DNA from 3 places in the Limnohabitans sp. TEGF004 genome. Region 3 is predicted to be linked to each of the others. Evidence: predicted binding sites of a transcription regulator. Region 3 holds the regulator's gene; each other region holds the start of a gene.
What was found. Region 3 encodes FNR, which switches genes on or off when oxygen is low (the NO sensors DNR and NnrR bind a similar motif). Its sites were predicted from a motif close to TTGATNNNNATCAA; they were not measured.
Positions count from the first base shown of each region.

Region 1 (3,071 bases), 870 kb from region 3:
GCACGATTGTGTGGAACGGCCCTGTGGGTGTGTTTGAATTTGCCGCGTTTGAGAACGGCACGAAGACCATTGCGCACGCCATTGCCGAATCGAGCGCGTTCAGCATCGCAGGTGGCGGCGACACCTTGGCTGCCATTGCCAAGTACGGCATCGAAAAACAAGTGGGCTACATCTCTACCGGCGGCGGCGCTTTCTTGGAAGTGCTGGAAGGCAAGACCTTGCCAGCGTTTGAAATTTTGACCAAGCGCGCTGCGGGTTAATTACCAAGCACAAGCAAACGAAAACAACTGCCGGCTCATGCTGTCTTGGCTCACAGGCCGCCAGCCTTCAGCCACGGGCAGGGCTTTGATGGCGGGGCCATTGCCCATTTTGTTGGGGTGGCTGGTGGCGCTGATGGTTCGGTATTTGCCTTCGGTGCAGTCGTAGTCGATGTGCGATTTGACCGACTGCTGGCCCGTTTTGTCGGGACTGGTCAGGTCGTACACCACCCACACGCGGCGGTTGTAGCCCATTTTGGTGATGGCGCTTGAGTCGATGTAGACGGTGGCCACTTCGTTGCGCGTGACGGTTACCCACATGGCCTGTGCGGCGGCAGAGGCGAGGAGCAGCGACATTAAGACTAGGCGTTTCATGGGTGAGAAGCGTACAAGAAAAAGCCCCGCAAATTCGTGTGAACTTGCGGGGCTTTGAATCTGGCGATGGCGATTAGGCTGCTTTCATGGCGCGAGGGCTCGTGACCTTGCCTTCGTATGTCATCCAGCTGTCGGTTTTGAAGTCATACAGCTTGCAGTCGCGAGCGGTTTGCACATACCAGCTCCAAGAGAAGGGCTGAACGATGATGCGTTCTGGCAGCAATTCTTCGAGTTTGCTTTGCGCTTGTTTCAGCTTGTACAGAGGAATGCTCATGTCCAAGTGATGAGCGGTGTGCTCCATGATGTGGTGCATCAACGCGCCGATGTTGAATGGGAAGGTCAAGTGCACGGTGGTGGACACAAAAGGCGAAGCCTTTGACCAGCCGGTGCGCTCCTCGTGCCAAGACACGTCCACATGGGTGTGGTGCACGTACACCACGAAACCAATCATGGTCACCCAGAAGAAGAATGGAATGATCACGCCCATCAGCAAGATGTAGCCAATGGTTTGGCCTGTGGCCACTGCGGCCCAAGCCATGACAGCCACCCAAGCAGCGCCGAAGCCGGTGATGAGCCAGCAGTCTTTTGTGAAGATAGGGCGGCGTGTAGGCATGTTCTTTTCGTTGGGGAACACCATCTTGTTCCACCAGATTTCGATCATGTAGTACAGGCCAGGTGCCCAGCCGCTGCGGTACACGCGGTCTTTGAGCTTTTGCATGGGGCTCAGCGCAGCGTACTCTTCGGGGGTGTAGGGGGCCCACACGAAGTCGAAGTTTTTGAGGTTGGTGTAGCCGTGGTGCACCACGTTGTGGCCGATGTCCCACAAGCTATAGGCGGTCAACGAGGGCAAGAAAGCAATGCGGCCCAACCACTTGTTGAGGTTGCGGTGCGGTGTGAGGCTTTGGTGGCAAGCATCGTGGCCCAAGATGAACAAGCGGCCAATCACAAAGCCTGCGACGCAGCCGCACAAGAGCTTGGCCCACCACGCGTCAAAGTATACGGTGCCTGTCAACAGTGCTGCCCACAGCACGTAGTCGACGACGAGCATGACAATAGCCAGCGCTGTGGTGCGCTCTGCCAATGGAATCAACCACTCGCGCATAACTTTGCGGTGTGGCATGGGTTCGCCGGGAAGGATCGGTTGGATATGTGTGGTCATAGGAATTGAATCTTAGGTGGCCTGCGAAGATGCGCACTGATTTGCATCAACTGTTCACGCCATTATCGCTGCATACGCCAAAAAAGAGGGTGTTTACCCGTTGGTGGGTCAAGGCCATCGGTTAAAAAGAGACAAAAAGAATTCGTTCTTAAGGCCCTTAACCCTGCAACCCCATGCGCTGGGGCGCTTGAGGCGTGCAAGAATGAAACAAACAAAACACATACGGAGACAAAGAATATGGCACGTCACGCGACCAAAATTGTTGCTACTTTAGGCCCAGCTTCCAGCGACCCTGCATTGCTTGAAGCCATGATTCGCGCCGGCGTCAACGTGGTGCGCCTTAATTTCAGCCACGGCAAAGCTCAAGACCACATCGATCGCGCCCGTTTGGTGCGCGAAGCCGCAGCCCGTGCAGGCCGCGAAGTGGCCATCATGGCCGACCTGCAAGGCCCAAAAATCCGCGTGGGCAAGTTTGTCGATGGCAAGGTCATGCTGGAAAACGGCGCGAAGTTTGTGCTCGATGCCTCACGCACCGAGCCCGGCGATTTGCAAGGCGTGGGCCTTGACTACAAAGAGCTGCCACGCGATGTGAAGCCCGGCGATTTGCTGTTGCTCAACGATGGCTTGATTGTGTTGACCGTCGAAGCCGTGCGCGGCGAACAAGTGCACACCACAGTGAAGATTGGTGGCGAGTTGTCGAACAACAAAGGCATCAACAAACAAGGCGGCGGCTTGACCGCGCCTGCGTTGACCGCCAAAGACATGGAAGACATCAAAACCGCGATGAGCTTCCAAGCCGACTACCTTGCCGTGAGCTTTCCCAAAAACGCCACAGACATGGAAATGGCGCGCCAACTGGCCAACGTGGCTGGCGCTGAGTACAAACACAAGCCGGGCTTGATAGCCAAGATTGAACGTGCTGAGGCCATCCCGCTGCTCGACGAAATTTTGCGTGCCAGCGACGGCATCATGGTGGCGCGAGGCGACTTGGCGGTAGAAGTGGGCAACGCAGCAGTGCCTGCGCTGCAAAAACGCATGATCAAGCTGGCACGTCAGCACGACAAGGTGGTGATCACCGCCACGCAAATGATGGAGAGCATGATCACCAACCCCGTGCCCACTCGCGCCGAGGTGAGTGATGTGGCCAACGCCGTGATTGACGGCACAGATGCCGTCATGCTCAGCGCCGAAACTGCCGCAGGCAAGTACCCGCTGGAAACCGTGGAAGAAATGTCCAAAATTTGCGAGGCCGCCGAGGCTGCCGAGGACGTAGAACTGGA
Region 1 is NZ_AP027056.1:2,516,804-2,519,874, reverse strand. Features, by position in the region: gene LINBF2_RS12375 (phosphoglycerate kinase) at 1-260, shown strand, start outside; gene LINBF2_RS12370 (surface-adhesin E family protein) at 261-632, opposite strand; gene LINBF2_RS12365 (fatty acid desaturase) at 706-1,791, opposite strand; gene pyk (pyruvate kinase) at 2,029-3,071, shown strand, end outside.
Region 1: a site for FNR is predicted at 1,828-1,841, ahead of LINBF2_RS12365 (fatty acid desaturase). Genes of this name have one in related genera too.

Region 2 (3,071 bases), 600 kb from region 3:
TGTCTCCTGTGTGTATAGGTCGCATTAAACCAAAACCCAGCCCACGCTTGGCTGACAGCTCAGTGCTTGTGGTCAGCGTGGTTGTGTTCCATCTGTTTTTGATGTTGCATCATGGGCGCTTGCATACCCACTTGCACTTTCAGCTCCACGTTGGACTTCACGCCTTTGGCGTCTTGAAACGTCAGCGTCACAGGCACGGTGGTGTCTTTGGCCAAGGGTGCTTTCAAGTCCATCAACATCACGTGGTAGCCGCCGGGCTTGAGCTCGACCGCTTTGCCAGCGAGCAAGTCTAGGCCGTTGGGCAAGGCGTTCATACGCATCACGTCTTTGTCCATCTTCATTTCGTGAATCTCAGCCACGCCTGCCACAGGGCTGCTCACACCCACCAATTTGGCGTTGTCTTTGGCGGTTATTTTCATGAATGCGCCGGTGGCCTTTTGGCCTTGCACGGTGGCGCGTGCCCATGCGTCGGTGATGGTCACGTTTTGGGCATACGCGTTGACCGCGCACACAGTGGCGAATGCGGCGGCGATGAGGTGTTTCGTAAATTTCATAAAAGCTCCTTTGAATTAATGGTGGTGTTCGTGTTTGGGTGCAGCTTGCACGTCTAGCAAAGCAGCAGGTGATTTGAGGCCGCGTGTCGAGGTGCCTTGGGTTGGAATGTCTGACCAATCATTTTGACTGTTCTCGCACACCTGCAACACCTTCACCCATAAAGGTCCTGCTTGGTTGGGCAAACGTCCCATGAAGGCGAATTCATCAAACTGGTCATCGGGCAGGGCATTGTCTTTGTGTGTCGCCGTCCAGCGCAACTCCACCACATCGTCGGTCACGGTTTTGCCATGGCTGATGTACGGCTTGTTCAGTTGGGCTTTACGGGTGGTGATGGTCCAGCCTACTTTGGGTTGCGGCTTGGCCCCTTCAAAGCCAGCGGGCACTTGCACGACCAGGCCATGGGTTGCCGCACCGTTGCAGCCATGCCCCACACGTAACGTAGCTTTGTAATAACTGCCAGCCACCGCTTGCGGTTCTGTCAAGACGATGTGGGCGTGTGCCTGCAGCGCCGTAGCCGCCAAGCAAGCCCAGATGCACTGGGCGAGTGTTTTGAAAAATTGATTCATCTTGTTTCCTTCTGTTTGAACTTGCGTCAATTGCATCTGACCTGTGTGCGAACGCGCAGCACAAAGCCAGCACACCAAGCGGCGGCACAAGGCCGCGCGCCCGTTTAAAACTCAGAGGAAAAGTTCAGGCGGCCCACGCGAAGGCAGCGGGGGCGCAGCGAGGGCCGCCATGTGCGCTGCAGCGATGGGCTGCATGACATAGGCCAGTGGGGAAGGTTGGGTCAACGCAGTGTTCAACGCAGGAGGTGGTGCGCTGATGGAGGCACACAAAGGGCAGTCCAGCGTGTGGCTGGATGCGGCAGCTTCATCGTCACCTTGCACCACCAGCTTCATGCTGCCCGTGCTGGTACAGACCAAGTCCATGCCCTGCGGGTTGACGATGGGCGATGCAATGGCCACGCCAACAGACAACGCAAACCACACCAGCACAAGGCGGGTGAGTTGGATGGCGTGACGCAAGCGTTGCATGTTTGAAATTATGTCTGACGCATTGGACATATTCGCAACGTCTGCCCTGCCTAGGTGAAAACGAGGATTCATTGACATCCATCAAGGAATGAAGCGCATGATGGGCGCAACATCAAACCATAAATAGAGGAGCTTCCATGGACGCACAACACGCCACAGCCTTCAAGCAAAAGCTTGAAACCCAACGCGCCGACTTGCTTGCACAAATTGCACAGCAACGCGGTGGCAAAGCCAGCCGCGCAGAAGTGGCGGCCGAGCACTTCGCGCACAACGAAGACTCAGACGCACAGGTCAACACCGCACGCGATTTGGAGTTCGCCATCAACGAACACGAAACCGCCGAGCTGGCTGCGATTGACGACGCCTTGGCTCGCTTAAGTGCTGGCACGTATGGCCATTGCGTCGATTGCGATGCCACGATTTCCGAAGCACGCCTGAACGCAGCACCCGAAGCAGCGCTCTGCATTGGCTGCCAAGAAAAATCTGAACACAACCACCACTAAGAAAGAAAACACATGACCACTTTTCACGCCGTTGTTTGGATGGACCACCAAGAAGCCCACGTGCTGATGTTCGACCGTGAGCACGTGGAGAGCCAACGCGTCAAATCACGCAGCCATCACAAACACCAAGGCAAGCCCAACGAAGTTGCGCATTTGTATGCCGACATTGCAAAGGCCCTTGAAGGCACGCACGAGGTATTGGTGACCGGCCCAGGCTTGGCACGCGACGAATTCCGTGACTGGTGCAAACAACACCACGCCCATGTGAACGTGGTGGACAGCATCGCCAGCGACCACCCCACCGACGCACAAGTGGTGGCCATGGCGCGTCAGTACTTCAAGAAGCTTGATAACTTAGGTGCAGACCCAGCGTTGATCAAGTAATCTTGGTTGGCGTTCGCGCCACCCACAAAAAAGCCCGCTTGGACTCAAGCGGGCTTTTTCTTTTGCACTGAACCTTTTTTAAGCGCTGAGTGGCGACAGCTCTTGCTCAATCGCACCAAACACGCTTTGCCCATCTTTGCCTTTCGCATCGATGCGCACAGTGTCGGCAAACTTCATGTACTCGGTGGTGGCCTTGCCATCGAGCGCGGTTTCCATGGCGCGTTTTTCGGCGATGCAGCTATAGCCTTTGGGCCACTCAGTTTTGCCGTTTTTCTCAAAGCCCGCATTGCTGACTGTGCCGCTGTTGACCACGGTGCCTGCGCGCAGTGCGCGGGTTTTGCTGGCGTGGGCCACGAGTTGGCCGAAGTGATGCGTCATGTCGGTGCCTGCGTCGCACATGCCGACCTTGCGGCCGTTCCATGCCACTTGCACGGTCAGGTGCACGCTGCCGTTGTCCCACGCGTCGCCCAGCTCATCCAGCGTCACGGCCACAGGGCTGAATGACACAGCGGGGTGGCTTTGCACGTTGTGTGTGACGTTGCGCAGGGTGATGGCGTTGGACAGCATAACCAAGCGGATGCTTTCAAGCGCATCG
Region 2 is NZ_AP027056.1:166,900-169,970, reverse strand. Features, by position in the region: gene LINBF2_RS00920 (copper chaperone PCu(A)C) at 60-554, opposite strand; gene LINBF2_RS00915 (YcnI family protein) at 570-1,121, opposite strand; gene LINBF2_RS00910 (DUF2946 family protein) at 1,233-1,589, opposite strand; gene LINBF2_RS00905 (TraR/DksA family transcriptional regulator) at 1,727-2,092, shown strand; gene LINBF2_RS00900 (hypothetical protein) at 2,105-2,476, shown strand; gene LINBF2_RS00895 (fumarylacetoacetate hydrolase family protein) at 2,555-3,071, opposite strand, start outside.
Region 2: a site for FNR is predicted at 1,661-1,674, ahead of LINBF2_RS00905 (TraR/DksA family transcriptional regulator). Genes of this name have one in related genera too.

Region 3 (3,071 bases):
GCGATGGAGTTCTTCCTGACCCAAATGAGTTCGTGGGAACTTTTCTGGGTGTTCTTTTACGCTTTTGCCACGTATGGCAACGCAGGCTTCATGCGCGAGCAAGTGTGTAAATACATGTGTCCGTATGCACGCTTTCAAAGCGCCATGTTTGACAACGACACACTCATCGTCACGTATGACACAGAGCGTGGTGAGCCACGTGGCCCGCGCGCCAAGAAAGCTGAAGCAGGGGCTTTGAACTTGGGGGCCTGCGTCGACTGCACTTTGTGCGTGCAAGTGTGTCCCACCGGCATTGATATCCGCGATGGTTTGCAATACGAATGTATTGGCTGCGGTGCTTGCGCTGACGTGTGCGACACCGTGATGGACAAGATGGGCTATGCCCGTGGCTTGGTGCGCTACTCCACGCAAAATGCGATGGACAACAAGTGGACGCCTGCCCAAATCTGGCAACGCCTGATGCGCCCGCGCATTCAGATCTACACCATGATCTTGTTGGCTGTGACAGTGGGCTTGTTTGTGTCGTTGAGCTTGCGTACACCGTTCAAGGTTGACGTGGTGCGTGACCGCTCGACTTTGTCGCGCATCACGGAATACGGCACACTTGAAAACGTGTACCGTCTGCAAATCATGAACGCAGCGGAGAGCATTCAGACTTACCGCTTGTCAGTCAAAGGTTTGCCAGGTTTGAAAATCACGACCGATACCGAAGTCATGGTGGACCCCGCCCAAGCCCGTTGGATTGTGTTGCGTGCCGATGTGCCTTATGGTTCTGTCGAGGGTGGTTCACACAAAATCATGTTTGAAGTTCAGGCCTTGGGTACCGATGAGTTTGTGGTCGAAAAATCTGTGTTCATCGTTCCTAGGTAATGCATCATGAAACAAGAAACAACTGATACCAAAGCATGGTGGCAATATGGTCACGTTTGGCTCATCATCGCGGGCCCTGCTGCGGTCATTGTGGCGGGATTCATCACGTTGGCGATTGCCATTCGCGTGCCAGACCCCGTGGTGGCCGACGACTATTACCGCCGAGGCTTAGACATCAACAAAACCTTGGCGGCAGAAAAAGACATGCAGCTGGCACCCGCCATGCAGGCGCGTAACCATGTGGTGACGCCCAAAGCTGAGTCAGCCAAGCAAGAGACCCCCGCGAAAACCCCATGACTTGGCGCTGTCATTCGAGCCTAGACTGAACTCATTCCTGTTTAGGAGAATCAGAATGTTGGCTCAGCGAATGATGTGGATTGCATGGCCTGCTTTTTTAGTAGCAGGTGTTTTGGAAATGCTGGTGTTTGCGTTTGTAGACCCGCAAGATATGCAATGGTTTGGCCAGCCTATTGAGCTTTCGCGACAAGGTGTGTATACCTTGTCGTTTTTTGTTTTCTGGATGGTCACAGCAGCCTCCAGCGCATTGACCACCTTGCTGTCAGTGTCGCCGTTTGAGATGAACCGTTGCCCAATGGTGCCAACAGAACGACCAGATGGCTGCCCCAAGCAAGAGGTGTGTTGCGACCCTGTCGCTGTTTAAATTGGCTGGCAGCTTTGTGCGTTCACGATGAGCTTGAGCGCATCGGCGTTCAAAATGCGCACATGGCGTTGTTTGACTTCCACGACACCGTCTTCTACAAACTTTGAAAACGTGCGGCTCACCGTTTCGAGCTTGAGCCCAAGGTAGCTGCCAATCTCTTCGCGCGTCATGCGCAAAATTAGTTCAGACTGAGAGAACCCTCTGGCGTGCAGGCGCTGCACCAAGTTCAGCAAGAACGCTGCGAGACGCTCTTCGGCACGCATGCTGCCCAGCAGCAACATCACACCGTTTTCACGCACGATTTCTCGACTCATGATTTTGTGGACATGTCGCTGCAAGGATGTGATTTCACGAGACAGCTCTTCAATGCGATCAAACGGCATCACGCACACTTCGGCGTCTTCCAGTGCCACGGCATCGCAGGTGTGGTGGTCGCTCACGATGCCATCCAAACCGATGATTTCACCGGCCATTTGAAAACCTGTCACTTGGTCGCGGCCATCTTCAGCGGAGATGCGTGTTTTGAAGAAGCCCGTGCGAATGGCGTACAGCGCGTTGAACTTGTCACCCTGTCTGAACAGGTTGTCACCACGTGCCACTTTGCGGCGTGTGGCCACCACTTCGTCCACACGCTCCATCTCGCTCTCGTTCAAGCCTAAAGGCATGCAGAGCTCGCGCAAATTGCAGTTAGAACAGGCGACTTTGATACTGGTGGAATTCATAGGGTCTGACAGTCGTTTGTGTTGATGCAGGTCAACTTTTTGCTGTGCCTGCACGCCTATTATGGAGCGCAAATTTAGGTGTGAACTTATGCATTCTCTTGTCCTCAATCCAGAACTTTTGCAGCGCTATGACGTGGCGGGGCCCCGTTACACCTCGTATCCCACGGCAGACCGATTTGTCGAGGCGTTTGGTGAAGCTGACTATTTGCAAGCGTTAGAGCAACGCCGCGATGGTGTGGGTGCCAAAGCCTACCCCTTGTCGCTGTATGTGCACATCCCGTTTTGCGAGTCACTGTGCTACTACTGCGCCTGTAACAAGATCATCACCAAACACCACGAGCGTGGCGCGGAGTATTTGCGCTACCTTGAGCGTGAGGTGGACCTGAACATCGTGCATTTGGGCCAAGGCCAAGTGGTGTCGCAGCTTCACCTCGGTGGCGGCAGCCCTACGTTTTTGAGCGATGCAGAGTTGGCGCAACTCATGGCCATGCTGCGCCGCAATTTTCAGTTTGCGCCCGGCGGTGAATACTCGGTCGAGATTGACCCACGCACGGTCACGCGCGAACGCTTGGCCCACTTAGCGGAGCTGGGCTTTAACCGCCTGAGCTTTGGCGTGCAAGACTTTGAGCCTGCCGTGCAAAAAGCGGTGCACCGCATTCAGCCTGCAGAGCAAGTGTTTGACTTGGTGGCTGCATCGCGTGAGCTTGGCTTTGAATCGGTCAACGTCGATTTGATTTACGGCTTGCCCATGCAAACGCCAGAAACCTTTGAGCGCACGCTAGAGCAAGTCACCCAGTTGCGTCCAGATCGCATTGCGC
Region 3 is NZ_AP027056.1:766,029-769,099, forward strand. Features, by position in the region: gene ccoG (cytochrome c oxidase accessory protein CcoG) at 1-870, shown strand, start outside; gene LINBF2_RS03835 (FixH family protein) at 877-1,167, shown strand; gene LINBF2_RS03840 (hypothetical protein) at 1,223-1,531, shown strand; gene fnr (fumarate/nitrate reduction transcriptional regulator Fnr) at 1,528-2,265, opposite strand; gene hemN (oxygen-independent coproporphyrinogen III oxidase) at 2,342-3,071, shown strand, end outside.